Regions from separate parts of the Bradyrhizobium sp. F1.13.3 genome, predicted to be linked through region 2. Evidence: predicted binding sites of a transcription regulator. Region 2 holds the regulator's gene; the other holds the start of a gene.
The links. Region 2 encodes PhoB, which activates phosphate uptake and scavenging genes when phosphate is short. Its sites were predicted from a motif close to TGTCATNNANCTGTCAT; they were not measured.
Positions count from the first base shown of each region.

Region 1: the regulator PhoB is predicted to act here: its motif matches at 2,006-2,022, upstream of ABIB66_RS31395 (YdcH family protein).

Region 1 is NZ_JBEPRI010000014.1:135,275-138,678, reverse strand. It holds gene purE (5-(carboxyamino)imidazole ribonucleotide mutase) at 1-47, opposite strand, end outside; gene ABIB66_RS31415 (GGDEF domain-containing protein) at 189-962, shown strand; gene ABIB66_RS31410 (hypothetical protein) at 963-1,214, opposite strand; gene ABIB66_RS31405 (hypothetical protein) at 1,238-1,456, opposite strand; gene ABIB66_RS31400 (YdcH family protein) at 1,573-1,779, opposite strand; gene ABIB66_RS31395 (YdcH family protein) at 2,108-2,287, shown strand; gene ABIB66_RS31390 (NAD(P)/FAD-dependent oxidoreductase) at 2,454-3,404, opposite strand, start outside.
Region 2 is NZ_JBEPRI010000002.1:314,226-317,629, reverse strand. It holds gene pstB (phosphate ABC transporter ATP-binding protein PstB) at 1-167, shown strand, start outside; gene phoU (phosphate signaling complex protein PhoU) at 178-894, shown strand; gene phoB (phosphate regulon transcriptional regulator PhoB) at 917-1,624, shown strand; gene ABIB66_RS06370 (GcrA family cell cycle regulator) at 1,860-2,372, opposite strand; gene ABIB66_RS06365 (aspartate aminotransferase family protein) at 2,826-3,404, shown strand, end outside.

The DNA.
Region 1 (3,404 bases), on a different contig from region 2:
TCCCAGTCCGACTGGCTTCCCATGATGATGGCGATTGGCGCGGTCATGACGTCAATTGTGCTCGAAAAACAGGAAGATAGGCCAGATTAGCGGTTCCGGCCGGTGGCTCGCAAGGCGGTGGCAAGGAGAAGGGAATGCACTATCCTGTCTTGGTGAATCCCCGCAAGCCTTCATTGAGCAGGATGCCCATGAAGAAACCGAAAAGGGCGAGCGCTGCGAAGGCCAAAAAGGGCCCGAAAATCGGCGCCGGTCGCTCCAAAGTTGCTCTCAAGCGTCAGGGCAAGAGTCCGGCCAAGAGTCCCGCCAAGAGTCCAGCGCGGCGTCCGAGCAGGCCGCCGCGGCGCGAAGCGTCTGCCGATGACGGCGCCAAGGCGACCATCAAGCCGGCCATCAACGCGACCATCCGTGACCTCCGGAGCAAGCTCAAGGGGGCGCTGCGGCGGGTCGCGGAGCTGGAGGCGGCCGCCGACACCGACTTCCTGCTCGAAATTCCGAACCGGCGCGGCTTCGAACGCGAGCTCGCACGCGCCGTCGCCTACATGAAGCGCTACAGCGCCAGCGGCGCCCTTATCGTGCTCGACGTCGATCGGCTGAAGCCGATCAACGATTCCTTCGGCCATGCGGCCGGCGACGAGGTGCTGAAGGCGATTGCCACCACGCTGACGCGGCAGATCCGCGCCTCGGATGTGGTCGGCCGGCTCGGCGGCGACGAGTTCGCGCTGCTGCTCTGGAACCTCAGCGAGACCGACGCCAGGGCGAAGGCCGCGGCCTTCGAGCAGGCCATCGACGAATTGTCCTTTGTCTTTCGCGGCCAGCACGTGAGCGCGGGCGCCTCCGCCGGGGTCGCCCTGCTCGGAGTGCAGTCCGACGCCGCGCGCGCCCTGGAGGAGGCCGATGCTGCCATGTATGTGCGCAAGGCCCATCGGCGACACGAGCCGCGCATCAGGCTCGTCAGCAGCTAATTACAGCGTGCCGAGGTCTTTCGGTACGTTGCCGAAGCTGCGGAGCAGTTTGGCGTCACCGAATTCGCCGGTCATGGGATCGCCGCTGCGGCTGAACGCGACCGCGCCGGTGTGGCCGGCGCCGTGCGACATAATCTCGGCGCGCCGTAACGCGGCCGCCACGCTCTGGCATTCCTCGGCCGCACCTGCGACCGGCGATCCGTCCTCGTCGGTGAGGAAGGGTAATGCAACGTAGTAGGTGACATCGGACATGGTCGGCTCCGATAGTTGACAGCTCAGGCGGCGCTGCTCTTGCTCCGCATCTTGCTGCGCGAGGTCTCCGGAATGCAGCCGGCGGAAATCGCCGCCTGCAATTCCTCCAGCTCGGCCTCCAGATATTCGTTGGCCATGATTAGCGCCTTGATGGTGCTGCGCAGATTGCCGTCGCACATCGCGATCGCCTGATCGCAGGCCTGTTCATAATGGCTGTTGTCGAGAAGGACGGTTGCCGACATCTGCGTTTTCCTTGGACGGTTTTCCGGGGCGTTGGTGCTCAAATGTTCTTATTTTGTTCCTTTCGAGTCAAGCGGATTCAGGTGCGGCGGGGCCGCCCTAAAGTTCTACCTGTGGATCAGGCGATGATGTCGGGCGTGATCTGGTCTTCGATGAACGCGATACGGTCACGCAACAACAGTTTGCGTTTCTTCAACCGCTGTAACCGCAACAGGTCGGGGGCGGGCGATTGATGCAGTGCATCGATCGCCGCATCGAGATCTCGGTGTTCCTGGTGCAACCGGGCGAGCTCGGATTCGAGTTCGCGCGCATCTTCATTGGTCATGTCTGCGGTGGCCGAAAAACCGATAGGCGTGAGATTAAGGCTGTGGATGCCCTGTGGAAACTATCGTCCTTGCGCGCCGTGATCGCAAGCGATCTCGGGCTGTCCCGCGTCGATCTCCCGCGAGATATTTCTGCGGTCGCTCCCGAGTTGCGCAAGCGCATTGATATCACGGATTTATCCCGCGTGGTTCCCTTACTCACGCTTCGTTACATATGAATTTTCAAAAATGACAGTGCGACGACGGATACCCCATCGACAGAACGAATCGGTGATGTACACTTCGTTGTCCGGTCGAATCCAAGGTTCCCCCCTACCGAGGAGGTTTCGAATGACAATTCAGGCACATCTGGTTGAATTGGAACGGAAGCATAAAACTCTCGAAAACGAATTGCACGAAGCTCTCGTGCACCTTTCAACAGACGACCTGCAAATTGTTGAGTTGAAGCGCCGGAAGTTGATGGTCAAGGACCAGATCGAGCGTCTCAGGCACGGCGACACGCTCCACTAGTAACCCCTGCAACAGCGTAGAGTTGAACGTACCCTTTCTGGCAGGGATGGGAGCCTTTGCGCTCATCCCTGCTGCGAGGTGCATCGTGCAAGGATTTGCGCGGCTCTAGATTCGTGTCTGGGCGCGGTTCTTCACGCGCAACCGCAATCCACTTCGCTTTAGAACACTAGATGTTTGCGAGCTCGGCGACGTGATCCGCGATCGCGAGCGATGACGTCAATCCCGGCGACTCGATGCCGAACAGATTGATCAGGCCTTCGACGCCGTGATCGCGCGGACCTTGCATCAAGAAATCCTGCGTGGCCACCGCCGGCGGCACGATCTTCGGACGGATGCCCGAATAGCTCGGCATGAGCGCGCCGTCAGGCAGCGTCGGCCAGTATTTGCGGATGGCCGGGTAGAAGCGTTCGGCGCGCGACGGATCGACCTCATAGTCGATCGTTTCGATCCACTCGACGTCGGGGCCGAAACGTGCCTGCCCTGCCATGTCCAGCGTCAGATGCACCCCTAGGCCACCGGGCTCTGGCACCGGATAGATCAGGTGCGAGAACGGCGCCCTGGCATTGCAGCTGAAGTAGTTTCCCTTGGCGAGGTAGGCCGTCGGAATCCGTTCCAGCGGCATGCCCTCGATGTTGCGCGCCACCGCGGTCGCCGAGAGCCCGGCGGCGTTGACGAGGAGGCTGCATTGCAGCGTCATCGGCGCTTCGCCGCCCGCCTCGATCTCGATCACGCCGGCGGTTGCCTTGGCACGGATCAGCGGGGTGTGAAACGCGAAGGCCGCGCCCGCGTCCTCGGCTTCGCCGCGCAGCGAGAGCATGTAGGCGTGGCTGTCGATGATGCCGGTCGACGGCGACAGCAGCGCGGCGTCGCAGGCGAGCGCCGGCTCCAGCGCAGATGCCGCATCGCCCGCGAGCAGCTGCATGTCGAGCACGCCGTTGGCCTCGGCATGCGCCTTGATCGATTGCAGCTTCTCGGTCTCTTTCGGATTGGTCGCGACGATCAGCTTGCCGCAATTCCTGTGCGGGATGCCGCGCTCGGAACAGTAACGGTAGAGCGCGTGCTTGCCGTCGACGCACATGCGCGCCATCCAGCTTCCGGCGCGGTAGTAGATGCCGGC
Region 2 (3,404 bases):
ACACGATCGCGATCGTCACTCACAACATGCAGCAGGCGGCGCGCGTCTCCGACAAGACCGCCTTCATGTATCTCGGCGAGCTGATCGAGTTCGACGACACCAGCAAGATCTTCACGTCGCCGACCGACCGGCGCACGCAGGATTACATCACCGGCCGGTTCGGCTAGGAGACGCGACATGGGTTCTGAACATACCGCAAAGGCCTTCGATACCGACCTCCAGGAACTCACCCGCCTGGTCGCCGAGATGGGTGGCATCGCCGAGCGCATGATCGTCGAGTCCGTCGACGCGCTGATCCGCCGCGACGTCCCGCTCGGCCAGCGTGTCGTCGCCATCGACACCGAGCTGGACGCGCTGCAGAAGCGCATCGAGGAGCGTGCGGTGCTCACCATCGCCCGCCGTCAGCCGATGGCGGTCGATTTGCGCGAGATCGTCGGCGCCATGCGCGTCGCGACCGATCTCGAGCGCATCGGCGACCTCGCCAAGAACATGGGCAAGCGCGTCGCCGCGCTGGAGACGGACTTCCATCCGCTCAAGCTGTTCCGCGGCCTCGAGCACATGACCGACCTCGTGCAGCAGCAGGTCAAGTCGGTGCTGGACGCCTATGCCGCGCATGATCTCCCGGCGGCGATGGCGGTGTGGAAGGGCGACGAGGAGGTCGACGCCATCTGCACCTCGCTGTTCCGCGAGCTCCTCACCTACATGATGGAGGATCCGCGCAATATCTCGTTCTGTATTCACCTGATGTTCTGCGCCAAGAACATCGAGCGGATCGGCGACCACGCCACCAACATCGCCGAGACCGTGTTCTACATGATCGAGGGCCAGGCGATCACCGACAAGCGGCCGAAGGGCGACATGACGACCTTCGCCAACACGGTACCGAACACCTGAAGACTTAAGGAGCGACGACCCGATGGGCGCACGCATTATGGTGGTTGAGGACGAGGAAGCTCTGACCGAGCTTCTCCGCTACAACCTCGAAGGCGATGGCTATGACGTCGAGACGGTGATGCGCGGCGACGACGCCGACACCCGCCTCAAGGAGCACATCCCCGATCTGATCGTGCTCGACTGGATGCTGCCGGGCCTGTCAGGCATCGAATTGTGCCGGCGGCTTCGCACCCGTCCCGAGACCAAGCAGCTCCCGATCATCATGCTCACCGCGCGCGGCGAGGAGAGCGAGCGGGTGCGGGGTCTTGCGACCGGCGCCGACGATTACATCGTCAAGCCGTTCTCGGTGCCGGAGCTGCTGGCGCGCGTGAAAGGCCTGCTGCGGCGCGCGAGCCCCGAGCGGCTCGCCACCGTACTTGCTTTTGGCGACATTGAGCTCGACCGCGACAAGCGCCGCGTGGCGCGCTCGGGTCGGCCGATCGATCTCGGTCCGACCGAATATCGCCTGCTGGAGTTCTTCCTGGAGCATCCGGGCCGGGTGTTCTCGCGCGAGCAATTGCTCGACAGCGTCTGGGGCCGCGACATCTATATCGACGAGCGGACCGTCGACGTACATATCGGCCGCCTGCGCAAGCTGCTCAACCTCGGCCGCGAGCAGGACCCGATCCGCACCGTCCGCGGCGCCGGCTACGCGCTGGATGATCGGTTTGCCAAGGCGGAGCAGGTGTAGGAGATTTTGCGGTGTGATGTTGGCAGGTGATCTAGCGCTGCCGCCACAATCTCCGATGTCGTCCCGGCGAAGGCCGGGATCCATAACCACAGGGCGCGGTTTGGCGAAGACTCGGAGTTACCCTTTCGCACAACAACTACGTGCTCGGAGTATGGGTCCCGGCCTTCGCCGGGACGACATTCATTATTTTTGAGCCGTCATCGCGTCACGGCTCGATCCTGAAATCGAAACTGACTTACCGCGGACCCGGCTTCACCGGTGCGCGGCGCCGATCGGACGCCGGCTGGTAGGCAACGCGCGAGTGCTGGGCGCAATAGGGCAGGCCGGACAGCGCCCGGCCACCGCAGAAGAAGAAGTCCGGGCTCGAGGGATCGCCGACCGGCCAGTGGCAGGTCGCCTCGTTCAATTCCAGCAGCGACAGCCTCTGGCTCATCGGCACCACGTTGTCGTAGGTGACCGGATCCGGCTCAGCCTCGACCTCGAAGGCCTGCGCCAGCGCGGTGTTGCCGCGCGAGATCGGGCGGCTCACCCGCATCATGTGCTGCGCGGGGCGCGCCTTGCGCGGCCGGGGCGCTGCCGATGACGGGCTCTTGGCGCGGCCCGAAAGGCCGAGCCTGTGCACTTTGCCGATCACGGCATTGCGGGTCACATTGCCGAGCTCCGCCGCGATCTGGCTGGCCGAAAGTCCGGCCTCCCAGAGCTTTTTCAGCTGCTCGACGCGATCATCGGACCAGGTCAAAACCGTCATTGCACCCTTTCCCTCGCTGCGCGCCAGCCATCCTGGGGCCTCGCAGCGAATGCCTAAGCCTTCAAAAACCCGTGCCGCCAGAATCCCTTAAGGCTCGCCGGGCGTGACTAGAACGCCCGAACGTTTACGCCGGTACATAAGGACTTAGAGATCAGAACCACTGCACGAGATGTCGTATCTGACAATCCAAACGCTACAATATGGCGTGACTCCCGCGCAAGAGTCCGCCGACTCGCTTCCACATGTTCCGTGGTGAAATCCCGCAAAATCGGCACCGCAAGACTACGGATCCAGCGTTTCGCGAGGCTTTCCGGGCGGCATTGACACCGGTTTCACCGGGCCTAAGATAGTCGTGCGTGCCGCCCTCAAGAGGCGGCACGTTTCGTTTTCCGGGCCGGTCGATGGTGCGTTGCGCAATGCACGCACACCGTCCGCAACATTCAAGTGATCGTCATGACTAACAGCGTAGCGCCGCATTTGCTCCCCGTTTTCGCCAGGTCCGACCTCGGTTTCGAGCGTGGCGAAGGCTGCTGGCTGATCGCGACCAATGGCGAGCGCTATCTCGATTTCACCTCCGGGGTGGCGGTGAATGCGCTCGGTCATGCCCATCCGGCGCTGGTCGCGGCGTTGCAGGAGCAGGCCGCTAAGCTCTGGCACATGTCGAACCTGTTCCAGAGCCCGGACGGCGAAAAGCTCGCCGCGCGCCTGTGCAATGAAAGTTTCGCGGACTTCGTGTTCTTCTGTAATTCCGGCGCCGAGGCGCTGGAAGGTGTGATCAAGCTGGTCCGCCATCATCACTTCTCCAACGGGCATCCGGAGCGCTATCGCATCATCACGTTCGAAGGCGCCTTCCACGGCCGCACGCTGGCGACGCTGGCTGCGACGGGTTCGGCAAAATATCTCGAAGGTTTCGGCCCTCCGATGGAGGGCTTCGACCAGGTTGCGCATGGCGATATCGAGGCCGTGAAAAAGGCGATCGGTCCGCACACCGCCGGCATCCTGATCGAGCCGATCCAGGGCGAGGGCGGCGTG